Regions from separate parts of the Mesorhizobium sp. B2-1-8 genome, predicted to be linked through region 2. Evidence: riboswitches for the same ligand, from Rfam matches in the RefSeq annotation. Region 2 holds a riboswitch; the other holds the start of a gene.
The links. Region 2 has a riboswitch for thiamine pyrophosphate ahead of thiB (thiamine ABC transporter substrate binding subunit). Riboswitches for the same ligand answer to the same signal wherever they lie in the genome.
Positions count from the first base shown of each region.

Region 1 (7,524 bases), 1.6 Mb from region 2:
TTGGCCGACAAGACATCAAGGCATGTCCAGCCGGTCAAGAAGCGATAGTGTGTCGCCGGGTGCTGCGTGAACTTCCACGTCTCCGACTGTGTCTTCTCAAAGGTAGCTCCTTCGACCCGATATGCGAAGTGGTGGGGAACGAGACCTTCCTTGGGCGCGCCCTCATTCTCGGTATTCAGGGGCATTTCATCGAGAATGCGGATGATCACCGAATGATTGGCGAACAGCACACGCAAGACATTGTGTTCGTCGCCGGGGATTGTGAAGTCCGCGACGACCGTGTCATCTGTCCAGCGCAATTCGCGCAGGTCGCTTTGGACGCAATCTATTTCCGGGGTCACGCTGATAGGATGGTATCGAGGCAATTGGTGCTTTCTATCCGGGCTTTGCACTTGGCCATGGCGACGCAGCCTTTGTGACTGAACCCTATTTTGCGAACCTTCAAGAGACAATCCCATGGCACGCTACGCCACCATCATCACCGGCGATGACGGCCTTGAGGTCGTCAGCGCCATCGGCGAATTCGAGGGCGCGGGACCGCAGGCGCGGCTCGGCCGTGTCGAGCAAGTGGCGCCCGGCGTGCTGATCGGCATGGTGCGGGACGAGGCCGGCGGGTTCAACTTTCCGCTGGCAGGCATCGACAGCCGCGCTGTCGGTCTTGTCATAGCCAGGCTCAAGGCGCGGGCCAATGCTGCAAAACCATCAAGCGCTGCAAAACCTGCCGGAAGGCCGAAGCGCGCCAAGCGGGCCGGGAAGAAGTCCGCTCGCTCGAAGAAGGCGGTCCGGCAAACCAGATCGGCGTCGCCGAAGGCGGCGGCCGGCGATGCCCTGGGGTAAGCCGATGGCCGACGAAACCGATGCCGAGCCGTCGCGCGCCAAGGTAAGGTCGGCGAGGCGCAAACCCGCCAGCCCGGCAGCCGCGAAGAGACCTCGCCCGAAGCGGATGAAGAAGACACTGGGCGATGATTTCCTCGCCGCCGTGCGCGCCGATTTTCGCGCCCACGGCGCCGGCGTCCTCGCCGAGGTGCGGGCCGACAAGCCGGACCAATATCTGAAGATCGTGCTTTCGGTGCTGCCCAAGGACATCGATGTCGCCATCAACCAACTGGACATGCTCTCGGATATATTGTTCGAGGTGATCGTGCGGAAGTTCAGGCCAGCTGGGGAGGAATGATTCTGGGCCTTGCCTGGCGTTGAGAATCTGCGGCTCGGTCGAGCCAAAGCCCGCCTTGGCTCGCGCCGGGGCGGGCTTTTTTGCGTTTGTGGCTTCTGAGGTGGCCCAAGGCGCGTTTGAATGGAACGAGGCGACGCGCGCTCAGTCTTCATCTTCATGCCTGACGTTCTCCCGGTGCCCGGCGGGCTTGCGTGACATGCCTCAGGCCAGAATGTTGACGGCTCGAGCCGCGACAAGCGCGATCGTCAGCAGTGAGATCATGGCCTCGCCCATCATGAGCAGCTTGGCGCGTTGGGAGAGCGGCAACGTGTCGGTCGGCGAAAACGCCGTCGCATTGGTGAAGGCGAGGAAGAAATAGTCGACGAAGCCCGGCAGCCAGTCGCGGATTTCGCGGTCGCTCAAGGTCATTTGCGGAAACAGGAAATCGGCATGGGCGCGTGTGACGAGGCCGCAGGTCGGCGGCCCGCCGCGGTCGGTGCTCCAGAACCACAAGGCGAAGACGATGACGTTGGTTATCCAGATGTTGAGCGCGTCGACCAGCAGCGTCTGACCGCTGGAGCCGGCGTGGCCGGCCAGCAAGGCACGCACCAGGAACACCAGGGAGCCGCAGTTCATGACGCTGACGACGCCGGTCATCACCAGAGCCGTCCTGCGGATCATGACGCGAAACCGGCCAACCAGATACCAGTGCTCCTCCTCGACCGCTTTCTGGGTGGCGGCCTGCGTCCAGGCGGTGGCCACGGACAGGGGTACGAGCAGGGCTGCCTCCAGCGTAGGCGCCAGCCAGCGGGGGCCGAACGAAAGATCGTTGATCACCAGAAGCTGCAGGCAGATGATGACGAGAACCGCCGCGCGCGCCAGCCAGAAGTCGAGCGCGCGGTGGTGGATGACGGCATGCTGGTGACGCATCGAGTATCCGGGATGTTCAAGTGGAATCAGCGTGCGGGCTGTTCTGCCCAGTAAGGGCAGTGAGAGGCCGAAATTCCCGCTCAATCTTGGCCTTGCAATGACCTGCAAGTATACTTTTTGGTAAGCTTTGATGTTGGGGCTGTTCGGCAAACCAGGCGATGTGGTCTAAGCGCCGCATGGCGGGAATTGACGACTCCATCGATCGTTGGGTGCCGGCAGGGCTGCCTGCCGTTGGGCTGGATTCGTCGTCCGTCTGGTCCGCCCTGCTTCGGCACCCCTGGTATCTGCTGGCGCTTTTGTGCCTGATGCAGATCCTGTGCTGGACTGTGGTGCCAGCACTCATCGATCCCGCGCCGCCCGGCGATGTCGTGGAAGGTTTCATGTGGGGCCGCGAGTGGGTGCTTTTGACCTACAAGCATCCGCAGCTCCCCGGCTGGCTGCTCGAGACCAGCCATCTTCTGACCGGATCGTTCCGCTGGCCGCAATATCTGCTCTCCCAACTGACGATCTCGGCCACCTTCGTCCTGGTCTATCTGCTGGCCCGCGACATGCTCGGACAACGCCGCGCGCTGGCTGCCGTGCTTTTGATGCCATCGATCTATTTCTTCGGCTGGCCAACCCCGCAATTCAATCACGACTATGCGCAGATGCCGTTCTGGGCCGCGATCTGCTGGCTGTTGTGGCGCGCCGGCCGCGGCGGTGGGCCAGGCTGGTGGCTGGCGCTCGGACTGGTGTCGGGCATCGGGCTCTACGCCAAGTTCTCCACCGGCCTGCTGCTTGCCTTCGGCGGCCTCTGGCTGCTCTACGAGCCGCGCGCGCGGAGCCGGCTGGCGACACCCTGGCCATGGCTTGGCCTGGCCGTTTTTCTCGCGGTCGCCGCGCCGCTGGCCGTCGCACTCTACCGCATGGATTTCCTGCCGCTAACCTATTTCGCCGACCGCGACGCTTGGGTGAGCGAACACCGTGCGCGCCTCTACTATATCGGTGTCCAACTGGCCGGGTTCTGCGGCTTGCTCCTAGTGCTGGCGATATCAGGGCTGCTGCGGCGCACGCCTGCTCCGCAAGAGCCCGTCGAGCGCGCTACGCTGGTCTATCTCACGTGGATGGGGCTTGGCCCGGCGACGCTGATCATGGTCGCCTCATTGTTCACCGGCGCCGGCGAAGCCTGGGGCGCGCCGATGTACAATCTTGTCGGCGTGGTGGTGCTCGCCTTCCTCGGCCACCGGCTCAGTGCCCTTGAGATGCGAAGGCTGGCGGTCTGCGCGTTCATCTGCATCGTCACCATGTCGGGCGCCTATGCGGCCATCCGCTGGACGAACTGCAATGTGCGCGGACGCATGGACGCCGTCTGCTGGCCGGCGCAGCCGATCTCGGACGAGGCAGAGGCAATCTGGCACGCGGCGGCGCCTGGCCGGCTCGACATCGTCGGTGGCGACACCAATCTCGCCATGCTGGCGGGCCTCAGTGCCTATGACAAGCCGTCGATCTTCACCGACCTCGATATGCGGTTCGCACCCTGGATCTCGAGGCAGCGGTTGCGCGACCATGGCATGCTGATGGTTTGGCGGGGTCCCGGCGTGCCGTCATGGCTGCGGGCATGGTTGGGCAACATCCCGGTCAAGACCGTTCTTTTCAACTGGTCGCGCGCGGCGCCGCCGGTGGCGATCAGTTTTGCCGCCATTCCGCCTGGTACGCGATATCTGCCGGTTGCCGCCAGCAGCCGGACCAGGCATCCGCGCATCTGAGCGGCGTCATGCAACCCATTCCCTTTGAGGCGTCTTTCACGGGTGCAACCGAATGGCCGCTCTGGACGAAGCAGGCGACAATGCCCATTTACGGGAATATCCGAATTTGTTGTCGCGCAATTCCCGATTGAAAGCCGCTACAGTTTCCCCGGGATTGCCTTTTGAGGAGACCTTACATGGCGACTTCGAGCGAACGTGCAGTGCTTGCCGGTGGCTGCTTCTGGGGTATGCAGGATCTGATCCGGCGCTTCCCGGGCGTCCTCGCCACGCGTGTCGGCTACAGCGGCGGCGACGTGCCTAATGCCACCTATCGCAATCATGGCACGCATGCCGAAGCCATCGAGATCACGTTCGATCCGGCGAAAATCAGCTTCCGCCAGCTTCTGGAATTCTTCTTCCAGATCCACGATCCGACGACGCGCAACCGCCAGGGCAACGATGTCGGCATGAGCTATCGCTCGGCCATCTACTACACCAGCGAGGAGCAGAAGCGCGTGGCGGAGGACACCATCGCCGATGTCGATGCCTCCGGCCTGTGGCCCGGCAAGGTCGTCACCGAACTCGCGCCGGCCGGAGCGTTCTGGGAGGCCGAGCCGGAGCACCAGGATTATCTGGAGAGATATCCCAATGGCTACACCTGCCATTTCGTCAGGCCAGGCTGGAAGCTGCCGGTCCGCGAAAAGGCAGTTTCATGAGTTTTTTGGCAGTTGGCAGGTATAAGCGCCCACCGATTGCCGCAAGACCATATCAATCGCGGCTGTCAACGTCGTCCGGTGGTTGACAGTTCGAATCGGCGCGAGCCGCCGGCCGGTCGTGACGGATACTAAAACCAATGCGCATGGAAAGCGCGGAACTTGCGTCCGCGCTTTCCATGCCGCGAAACTACTTACCGCAGGTCTTGTCGTTCACGGTCGGCGCAGTCGCGTTGCCATTGGCATCCGTCTGCGCGCCCTGCGGATTGGTCGGGCAATTCTGATCCGCGTTGGAATTCATGTCTCCCGGCATGATGGTTATGCTGTTGGTTGCGCCCGGATCGATTGTATTGGGCGAAGCCGGGGTACTTGGGTCTACGGTGACCGACTTGCCGCTGCCGCCCGACCCATCCGCGCCGGCCGCGCTATTGCTTTGCGCCATGGCGGATGTTGCAAGGGCAATGGTGAAGGCCGAAGCCGCGAGGATTTTCGTGAGCATGGCTTGTCTCCATTCTGTGAATTCGTCGCCGGAGCGGTTCACAGGCTTCACGGAAGCAACTGACCGCTCTATCTTTTTGTTTTGACGCATTCCGGCAGGAAAACCGCTTCGCACTTTTCCTGCGATTGCGTCTGGCGACTGGTGGGACAACCTCTCGGCATCGCGAAGGTTCCAGACAGATTTCCGAGCCGGCGGGCACCCGATTGCCGCCACGCTGGCGCAATGCTTTTGTCGCAGCTTGCTGAAAAAATAGCTTTCCCAACCGATCGAATGGTGCTTTAACGCCGCCATCCACAGGGGTGCTCCGTACGGTCGGGGCTGAGACGGGGGCGGCAAGCCCACAGACCCTAGAAGCTGATCTGGGTAATACCAGCGGAGCGAGGCGGGCGATGTTTTCAGGCGCACAGGTTTCCCTATATCCCATGGCCGACGATTTTGTCGGCGTCATCCTGGGCGCGCTCGGCGCGCTCGATCCGTATCGCGACAGGCTCAGGATCGAGACCGACGATATCTCGACCCTGCTGGTCGGCCCCCCAGAGGTGTTGTTCCCGGCGCTGCGCGACCTCTTCGTGGCTGCGTCCGGCAGCGGCAAGCATTGCGTGCTGTCGGCCACCATTTCGCGTGGCTGCCCAGGTGAGCCGGACGATCCGATCTGCCGCTCCGACACGTTCGGCGGACCTGCCGGGCCACTCGGCCCGCGCAAGCAAGCCGCCATTGCCGCCGTGCGCGGTGCGCCCGCCACCGGCCAGCCAGCGGCGGCGCAGTTCTCGCTCTATGTGATGGGCACGGACGACCACATGGACGAGATTTATGGCTGCATCGATTTCCTGAAGCAGTCCGGCGTCTACGATCGCTCCAAGAATTTCTGCACCAAGTTGCGCGGCGATGCCGGAGCGATCTTCTCGGCGCTCGACGAAGCCTTCTGCCGCTTCGGGCCAGGCGCAGGTCACGTAACCCTCGACGTCACGGTTTCGGCCAACAGTCCCACTGCCGTCTGAACCGCTCGCGCCGACGCGCGAGCGCCGTCAAGGTCATCCTCTCGTGGTTTCATCGTCATTCAACCCGCGTCACCTCGCGGGCTTCTTCGCCCAGGCAGCGCCGGCCGTGATATCGATCGGTCTGGTGTTCGTGGCGTGGGAACTCTACGCAAACCATTCCGGCATCAAGCCGACGGTTCTGCCGCCGCCCTCGCGCGTCTTCGAACAGGCGGTGCTCAATCGTGACGCGCTGCTCGACAACGCCGTTCCCACCATCCGCGCCACGCTGATCGGTTTTGCCTGTTCGCTCAGTACCGCCTTCGCGCTATCGATGCTGGTCGACTTCTTCCAGCCTTTGCGGCGCGCGCTGTTTCCCGTGTTCATCGTCAGCCAGACCTTGCCGCTGGTCGCCATCGCGCCATTGGTGGTGCTGTGGTTCGGTTTCGGGCTGATGCCCAAGATCATGCTGGTGGCGCTGGTCACCTTCTTCCCGATGCTGGTGGCCCTGGTGCAGGGCTACGAGGCTACCGAGGTCGAGATCGGGCAGATGCTGCGCGCCATGGGAGCAGGGCGCTGGCGGGTCTTCATGCTGGCACGGTTGCCTTCGGCGCTGCCTTATTTCTTCGCTGGCCTCAGGATTTCCATCACCTACGCCGTCGTCGGCGCCATCTTCGCCGAATATGCGGGCGCGGCCAAGGGGCTGGGCATCTACATGCTCAACGCCAAGAACAATTTCCGTCCCGACCTGGTGCTCGCCGCCGTTGGCGTCAGCGCAGCGCTCACCCTCGTCCTGTTCGGGCTGACGGTGCTGCTGCAGCGTCTTGCCATGCCCTGGGAACGAGCCGCTGGAAAAGGCCCGCAAGCATGAGCCGGCTCGAATTGCGGCACATGCGCAAGGCCTTTGGCGGGCTCGAAGTGCTCGCCGACATTTCGCTGCGCGTGGATGCCGGCGAATTCGTCTCCATCCTTGGGCCCTCGGGTGCCGGCAAGTCGACGCTGTTCCAGCTTCTGACCGGCGCCGAGCATGGCGAGGGTGGGATGTTCTTCGACGGCGCGCCGCTCGACGATCATGGCAGGCATTTCGCCTTCATGCCGCAGCGCGACGCGCTGATGCCGTGGCGGCGCATCCTCGACAACACGACGCTTGGGCTCGAGGTGCAAGGCGTCAGCCGCAAGGCGGCGCAGACGCGGGTCGCGCCGCTGTTTGCCGAGTTCGGGCTTGCCGGCTTCGAGCGGCATTTCCCGGCGCAGCTTTCGGGCGGCATGCGCCAGCGCGCGGCGCTGCTGCGTACCGTGGTGCAGGAACGCGACATGTTGCTGCTCGACGAGCCGTTCGGCGCGCTCGATGCACTGACCCGCGCGGCCATGCAGCGCTGGCTCGAACAGATGTGGCGGCATCATCGCTGGACGGCGTTGCTGATCACCCATGATGTACGCGAAGCCGTGTTCCTATCCGACCGCATCTATGTGCTGTCCGCGCGGCCGGCCCGTGTCGTGCGCGAGATCAAGGTGCCACTGCCGCGCCCGC
Region 1 covers NZ_CP083952.1:2,935,232-2,942,755, forward strand. The annotation lists gene FJ970_RS14435 (hypothetical protein) at 1-458, opposite strand, end outside; gene FJ970_RS14440 (hypothetical protein) at 457-837, shown strand; gene FJ970_RS14445 (hypothetical protein) at 842-1,174, shown strand; gene FJ970_RS14450 (hypothetical protein) at 1,376-2,083, opposite strand; gene FJ970_RS14455 (glycosyltransferase family 39 protein) at 2,260-3,828, shown strand; gene msrA (peptide-methionine (S)-S-oxide reductase MsrA) at 4,005-4,523, shown strand; gene FJ970_RS33795 (hypothetical protein) at 4,711-5,310, opposite strand; TPP riboswitch at 5,305-5,418, shown strand; gene FJ970_RS14470 (YkoF family thiamine/hydroxymethylpyrimidine-binding protein) at 5,409-6,017, shown strand; gene FJ970_RS14475 (ABC transporter permease) at 6,061-6,864, shown strand; gene FJ970_RS14480 (ABC transporter ATP-binding protein) at 6,861-7,524, shown strand, end outside.
Region 1: another riboswitch for thiamine pyrophosphate. It lies ahead of FJ970_RS14470 (YkoF family thiamine/hydroxymethylpyrimidine-binding protein); the one in region 2 lies ahead of thiB (thiamine ABC transporter substrate binding subunit).

Region 2 (7,524 bases):
CATTTCCATGGCCTCGAAATTCCGTCACTACGGCCTGCCTCTCGGCGACCTGATCCAGGAAGGCCATGTCGGTCTGCTCGAGGCCGCCGCTCGCTTCGAGCCCGAGCGCGAGGTGCGGTTTTCGACCTACGCGACGTGGTGGATTCGCGCTTCGATGCAGGACTACATCCTGCGCAACTGGTCGATCGTGCGCGGCGGCACCAGTTCGGCGCAAAAGGCCCTGTTTTTCAATCTGAGGCGGTTGCGCGCCCGTCTCGCGAACGGCGCCGAACCACTCTCCAACACAACCCTCTACCGCGAGGTGTCGGTTGCGCTCGGCGTTTCCGAAGCTGATGTGGCGTTGATGGATTCGCGCCTGTCGGCGCCCGATTCCTCGCTCAACGTGCCGCTTGCCGACGATGCGGGTGCGACCGAGCGGATGGACTTCCTGGTCTCGGACGATCCCTTGCCCGACGAGATTGTCGGCGACAAGATCGATATCGCGCGCCGCGCGCTCTGGCTGAAGGAGGCGCTTCAAGCGCTCAACGCCCGCGAACTCCGCATCATCGAGGAACGCCGGCTTACCGACGAGGGCGCCACGCTCGAGGCACTCGGCGAGACGCTCGGCATTTCCAAGGAACGCGTCCGCCAGATCGAAGCCCGCGCCCTGGAAAAGCTCAAGGTCGCGCTGGTGAAGCAGAACCCGGAATTCATGGCGACTGCCGCCTGATCTCGCGCAACGGCGCTTACTTGTCGGTGACGATCTTGACCTTGTCGCCGGCCGAAACCGCGGCCCCCGGCGACAGCGCGTTGAGCACGCGGAACAGGTCGAGCTTGCGGTCGACGCCCACCATCTGCGCGGCAAGCGAACCCATGGTCTGTCCTGGCTGCACCGTAAGCACACGGATATGCAGTGGCTTCAGGGCCGCTTTTTCGGCGGGGCTGAGGATGTGAAAAGAGCCACTGACCGAGCGCGCCACCGTTTCCAGCGACGCGCTGGCCGAGGGGGCCGCGGTCAGCAGTCGGTAGACCTGGCCGCCGGCACGGATCACCGCGATGTCGAACTGCCAGCCTTCGGCGCCGGCATGCGCGGTCGCGGCCTCATTGCCGTTGATGGTTTCCTGCTTGACGGTGCTGTCGTCGAGGCCGGCCACCCAGCCGCTTCTGATATAGTCGGTCAAGGCGCGGTTCTTGTCGATCGAAACGCCGTCGAAGCGGATCGCTATGTCGCCCGGACCCGTTGCCGTCACCGCTGCCGCCGAATTGTCGATGATGAAACCGTCCGGCACCGTGAACGACACGCCGAGACCCGGATGCAGGAAGGTTTCGCCGCGCACATAGCCCTCTTCCGGCGTGTCGCCATAAAGCAGGCCGTCTATGCCGGCGAGGAAGGAATCGCGATCGCGCGTGCCGAAACCGGGCGCGCCGAATTGGCGGGCGTGGCGCTGTGCCAGATCGATGCGTTGCGGCGTGCTGGGATGCGTGGCCAGGAAGTCGAGGCTGGCGTCCGTGGCACCGCTGATCGAACGGAAATCGGTGTAGGCCGACATCGACTGCAGGAAGCGGCCGGCGGCATAGGGATCGTAGCCGGCTTCGCCGATCGACTTGATGCCAATGGCGTCAGCCTCCAGTTCCTGGTTGCGCGAGAACTGCGCCAGCCTGAGCTTGCCGCGGATCAGTGCTGCCTTGGCGGTCGGGCTGTCGCCGAGCACATCGGAAACGACCTTGGTCGCAAGGCCTTCCTCGGCCTCCAGCTGCTGGCGTTGCAGGCCGTGATTGGCGGTGACGTGTCCCATTTCATGCGCGATGACGGCGGCGAGCTCGGACGAATCATTGGCCAGCGCCAACAGGCCGCGCGTGATGTAGAGATAGCCGCCCGGCAGCGCGAAAGCGTTGACGTTGGGCGAATTGAGGATGGTGATGCGATAGGTCTGGGTCGGGTTAGCCGACACCACGGTCAGATTGCCGACCACCTTGGCGACCATGCGCTCGAGCTTGGGATCGGAATACTCGCCACCATAGGTCGCCAGGATACGCGGATGCTGCGCCTTGGCGAGTTCGGCAAGCTTGTTGTTGGCGGCGACATTGTCCACCGTGATCGGCTTGTCGGATGGCTGGAAGCCGGATTCCTGGACTTCCGGAGGCGTAAACATCTGGCAGCTTGCCAGCGCCACGGCAAAGCCGGCGAGCGCGAGAAAGCGCGCCAGCGGATTCATTCGTAGCCTGTCAGCGCCGATCGCCAGAATGGCTTCCTTTCAGGTCCTTACGCATGGCCAACGGACCGTGTCATGCGCAAAACAAACTGCTACAGCGTCGGTCGCGCGCTCGGGGCGGGCAGCAGATGCTGTAGGCAAATCACGGCCTGTGCCGGACCGGTATCGAGCGGACCTAGCCACACTACTCCAGTCATGGCAAGCAAGCGCCACATCGCCTCGGGCCGGTTTGAGCGTAAATTATGTCCGCTTCCGGGCAATATCTCGTGATAAGGCATCCCCGGCAGCCGCACCGATGTAGCGCCTGAACGCCTCCGGACCAGCCCCTGCAAAGAAATCGTCGGAGGTGCCTGTGGCGGCGACGGCGCCATTGTCCAGAAACACCACCTTCTGGCCGATCCGGCGGGCATCCTGCGGCTGGTGCGTGACGAACAGCACCGTCATGCCACGCTCGGCATGGAGGCTGGCAACCAGGTCGAGCATGTCGTCGCGCAACGCGGGTCCGAGCGAGGCGAAGGGTTCGTCGAGCAGCAGCACCGGGCGGTCACGCACCAGCACGCGAGCCAGGGCGACGCGCTGGCGCTCACCGCCCGAAAGTTCACGCGGCAGCCGCTTCTCCTTGCCGGCAAGGCCGGTGCGCCCAAGCGCCTCCGCGATATCGGCGTGGTCGGCATCGGTCAGTCGCAACGATGGCGAACGGCCGAGCCCGACATTCTGCTCGACGGAAAGATGCGCGAAAAGATTGTTCTCCTGGAACACCATCGACACCGGCCGCACGGCCGGCGGCTCGCCGCCGACATCGGCCCCGCCGATCAGCAGGCGCCCGGATCTCGGCGTCTCGAACCCGGCCACCAGACTGAGCAGCGTCGACTTTCCCGAACCGCTCGGCCCCATGATGGCGGTGATTTGCGCAGCCGTGAACTCGACATCGAAGGCGAACAATGCCTCGCCATAACTGAACGAGACCTTGTCCAGCCGCACCGTAACCCCCTTGCCGTCAGCAGCCCTGTCAAACATCGCGGGCCATCCCCTTTCCCAGCCGGTCCGCTGCCAGCACCAGTGCCAGGCAGACAAGGCCGAGTAGCAGTGCCAGGCCGGCGGCGTCCTGCGTGCGGTAGCTGCCCATGCGAGCCAGGAGAAGGTAGGGCAAGGTCTGCACGGAATCACTGCCGAACAGGGCGATGACGCCGAGATCGCCAAGCGACAGCGCCATGGCGAACGCAAAGGCGGTGGCGAGCGGCCGCCGCAGCGACGGCCAGTCGACCAGCCGCAGTCTTGCCCAGCCGGAAATGCCGAGCTGCGCGCAGAGCCGTTCGTGACGCTCGCTTGCCGCGTCATAGGCGGGACGGATGGCGCGCAACGCGAAAGGCATCGCCATGACGGCGTTGACGGTGACGACCATGAGCGGGGCGATGGCAAAGACATCGCCGACATGGCGCAGCAACAGGAACCAGCCGGCGCCGATGACGATCGGCGGCACGACCAGCACAAAGCCGGCGCCGGTATCGGTGGCATGTTCGAGCAGTGTCCTTGGGCCGGAGCGGCGGTTCAGCGCCAGCGCCCGGCGCGCCATGGTCAGGGCCAGCGAAAGCATCACCGAAAGCAGCGCCGACAGGAAAGCGAGCACGGCACTGGTCAGTGTCGCCTGCCGGACAGTGGCCTCGCCGGCCAGCCGGCCGAGATCGGCGCCCAATCCGGCCGCCACGGTCGCCGCCATCGGCCCGGCAACGAAGAGCGAAGCCAACACGATGAGGATAGCGTTCAGCGAGGCCTCGGTCCTGTTGACCGAGAGATAGCGGCGCGGCGCGACCGGCAGGTTGGTGTCGCCGACGACATTGGCGCCGAGCCGGGTCAGCGCCAGCACCACGATGAAGGTCAAGCCGATCTGCAGCAATGTCAGCGCGACAGCCCGCGCGGGATCGAAATCGAAGCGCAATGCCTGATAGATGCCGACCTCCAGCGTCGTCGCGGCCGGCCCGCCGCCAAGCGTCAGCACGATGGTGAAGGATGTGATGCAGAGCATGAAGACAAGTCCGGCGACGCCGGGCAAGGCGGCGCGCAGCGTCGGCCATTCGATCAGCCGAAATGCCGGCCGCGCTCCCATCCCGAGCTGGCTCGCCAGCCGCCACTGGTCTGAGGGAATGGTCTGCAGCGCCTCGAGGAGCAGGCGGGTGGCCAGCGGCAGGTTGAAGAAGACATGGGCAACGAGAATGCCGGACAGGCCATAGATGCCCGGCCAGTCCCGGCCGCCAACCCAGTTGAACAGACCGGCGAAATAGCCGGCGCGGCCGTAGAGCGCCAGGATGCCGAGCGCCGCGACGACCGCCGGCAGAGCCAGCGGCACGGCGAAGAGCCGCAGGATGAAGGCGCGGCCGGGGAAACGTGGATGCCGCGACAGCGCCCGCGCCACGAACAGGGCGGGCCCGACCGAGAGCAGCGTCGACAGGGCCGCCTGCCAGAGCGTGAAGCGCACGACACGGAAGAGGTAAGGATCGAAGGCGGCCCAGGCGCCGGAAAAATCGTGGGCGCCTTCGATGATAAGGCCGGCAAAAGCGCCGCCGACCAGCAGTGTGGTTGCCGCGAGCGCGGTGATGCCGGCGGTGATGCGGGGATCAGATGCGCGTTGCACTGAGAACCAACGATCGACTTGGGAAACATTGTGTTCCTTGGCGCCCCCCTCGTGGGGGAGATGTCCGGCAGGACAGAGGGGGGCGCCGTAGAGCGGTCATCTCACGAGATTAGCCCACAAAACCTACTTGCTCATCACCGCCAGCCATTCGTCCACCCAGGCCTTGCGGTTGGCGGCGACCTCCTCGGGGCTGAACAGCAAGGTCTTGGTCGGCTTGACCAGTTTGTCGAAGGCGGGGTTGAGCGGCTTGTCGGTCTTGCCGGCCGGGAACATCCAATTGGTCTCCGGGATGGCGTCCTGGAATTTCGGCCCGGTCATGAAAGCCATGAACTTGGCCGCCAACGGGTTCTTGGCCCCCGTGGTGGTGATGCCGGCAACCTCGATCTGCAGGTACTCGCCCTCTTCGAAGGATGCCGCCTGGTAGCGCTCGGTGTTTTCGGCGACCATGTGGTAGGCCGGCGAGGTGGTGTAGGACAGCACCATCGGCGCCTCGCCCTTGGTAAACAGGCCGTAGGCCTCGCTCCAGCCCGGCGTCACGGTCAGCACCTTGGCCTTGAGCTTGGCCCAGGCTTCCGGTGCCTTGTCGCCATAGACCGACTTCACCCACAACAGCAGGCCGAGGCCCGGCGTCGAAGTGCGCGGGTCCTCGATGACGATCTTGTCATTGGCACTGCCCTCGACCAGGTCCTTCAGGCTTTTCGGCGGCGTCTTGAGCTTCTCGGTATCATAGACGACGGCGAAATAGCCGTAGTCGAAGGGGACGAAAGTATCGTCGCTCCAGCCGCCCGGCACATTGACATCGCTCACCGTGCCATGAGGCGCGAACAGGCCCGACGCCTTGGCATCGGCGGTGAGATTGGTGTCGAGGCCAAGCACGATGTCGGCCTTGGTCGCTGCGCCTTCGAGCTTGACACGGTTGAGCAGCGCCACGCCGTCGGCGACCGAGACGAATTCGACATCGCAGCCACATTCGGCCTCGAATTCCTTCTTTACCACCGGGCCTGGACCCCAGTCGGCGGTGAAGCTCTCATAGGTATAAACGGTAAGCTTGTCCTTGGCCAAAGCCGGCCCGGACAGGGTCACTACCACGGCTGCGACGAGAGAATTTAAAAGCGTGCGCATCGGCGCCTCCTTCGTTTGCGTTGAAAGGAATTGAGGCGTCGGATTGTCCGAAACGTCTAATCCCTCCGCCGGTACAAACCGGATCAGGTTCAGCGGGTTGGCGAGACTACCTCTCAGCCGGCCCGCGAAAGTCGCGTCCGGCACCCCGTTAGAGCGTTTCGACACATAGGCCCGGCCGATGGGACACGCAAGTGGGAGTTTGCCGCCTTCCGTTTCCCGTGCCGGGCTGGTAAGGGCGACAGGATATGAGCACATTCACCATCCTGCTTGGCGGCGATCTCATCCGCACGCCCCGGCTCGACCGCCAGGTCAAAGGCTCGCGCGTCATCGCCGCCGACGCCGGCATCGGCCATGCGCGGATGCTGGGCCTTGTCCCGGAACTGTGGGTCGGCGATTTCGATTCCGTGCCGGCCGATCTGCCGGAAGGTCTCGCCGCCGTGCCCCGGCAAACCTTCCCGGCGGAAAAGGACAAGACCGACGGCGAACTGGCGATCGCGGCAGCGCTCGAGCGCGGGGCGACTCGTCTTGTGCTGGCGGGCGCCTTCGGCGGCAAGCGCGCCGATCACGCCTTCCTGCATCTGGCGCTTGGCCTGCGGCTGGCCGAGGCCGGAACAGCTGTGCTTCTGACCAGCGGCGCCCAGGAAGCTGTCCCCTTGCTGCTCGGCAGGGCCGGCTTCGATTATGCCGACGGCACGCTGTTTTCGATACTCGGCTTTTCCGAACTCTCCGGCCTGACCGTAACCGGCGCCAAATGGCCGCTCGACAAGGTCGAGGTGGCTTTCGGTTCGTCGCTGACCATTTCCAACGAGGTCAAGGGCCGCCTCGACATCGCGCTCAGCCATGGCCGCGCACTGCTGCTCGCCCATCCCTATCCATTGCCCGAAAGCTGACATGGCCCCGCCTCTTCTCAATCTCGACGGGATAAGACTGACCTTCGGCGGCACGCCGCTGCTCGACGGCGCCGCCTTGACCGCTTCGGCCGGCGACAAGATCGCGCTGGTCGGCCGCAACGGGTCCGGCAAGTCGACGTTGCTCAAGATCGCCGCCGGCCTGATCGAACCGCAGGATGGCGAGGTGTTCCGCCAGCCTTCTGCGACAGTACGCTATCTGCCGCAAATGCCCGACATGGACGGCTTCGCCAATGTGCGCGCCTATGTCGAGGCCGGACTAGGGCCGGCCGACGATCCCTATCGCGCCAGCTATCTGATGGAGCATCTCGGCCTGTCGGGCGAGGAGCGGCCGGGCGACCTGTCCGGCGGCGAGGCCAGGCGCGCCGCGCTTGCTCGTGTCATGGCGCCCGAGCCCGACATTCTGCTTCTTGATGAACCGACCAACCATCTCGATTTGTCTGTCATCGAATGGCTGGAAGAAGAGCTCGTCCGGACTTCCTCGGCGCTCATCGTGATCTCGCACGACCGCCGCTTCCTCGAACGCGTGTCGCGCGCCACTGTCTGGCTCGACCGTGGCCAGACCCGCAGGCTGGACAAGGGCTTTGGCCATTTCGAGGAATGGCGCGACCTGGTTCTGGAAGAGGAAGAGCGCGAACAGCACAAGCTCGGCCGCCAGATCGTGCGCGAGGAG
Region 2 covers NZ_CP083952.1:1,348,372-1,355,895, reverse strand. The annotation lists gene FJ970_RS06595 (RNA polymerase factor sigma-32) at 1-709, shown strand, start outside; gene FJ970_RS06590 (M48 family metalloprotease) at 726-2,195, opposite strand; gene thiQ (thiamine ABC transporter ATP-binding protein) at 2,433-3,209, opposite strand; gene thiP (thiamine/thiamine pyrophosphate ABC transporter permease) at 3,202-4,821, opposite strand; gene thiB (thiamine ABC transporter substrate binding subunit) at 4,945-5,943, opposite strand; TPP riboswitch at 5,987-6,101, opposite strand; gene FJ970_RS06570 (thiamine diphosphokinase) at 6,189-6,833, shown strand; gene FJ970_RS06565 (ABC-F family ATP-binding cassette domain-containing protein) at 6,835-7,524, shown strand, end outside.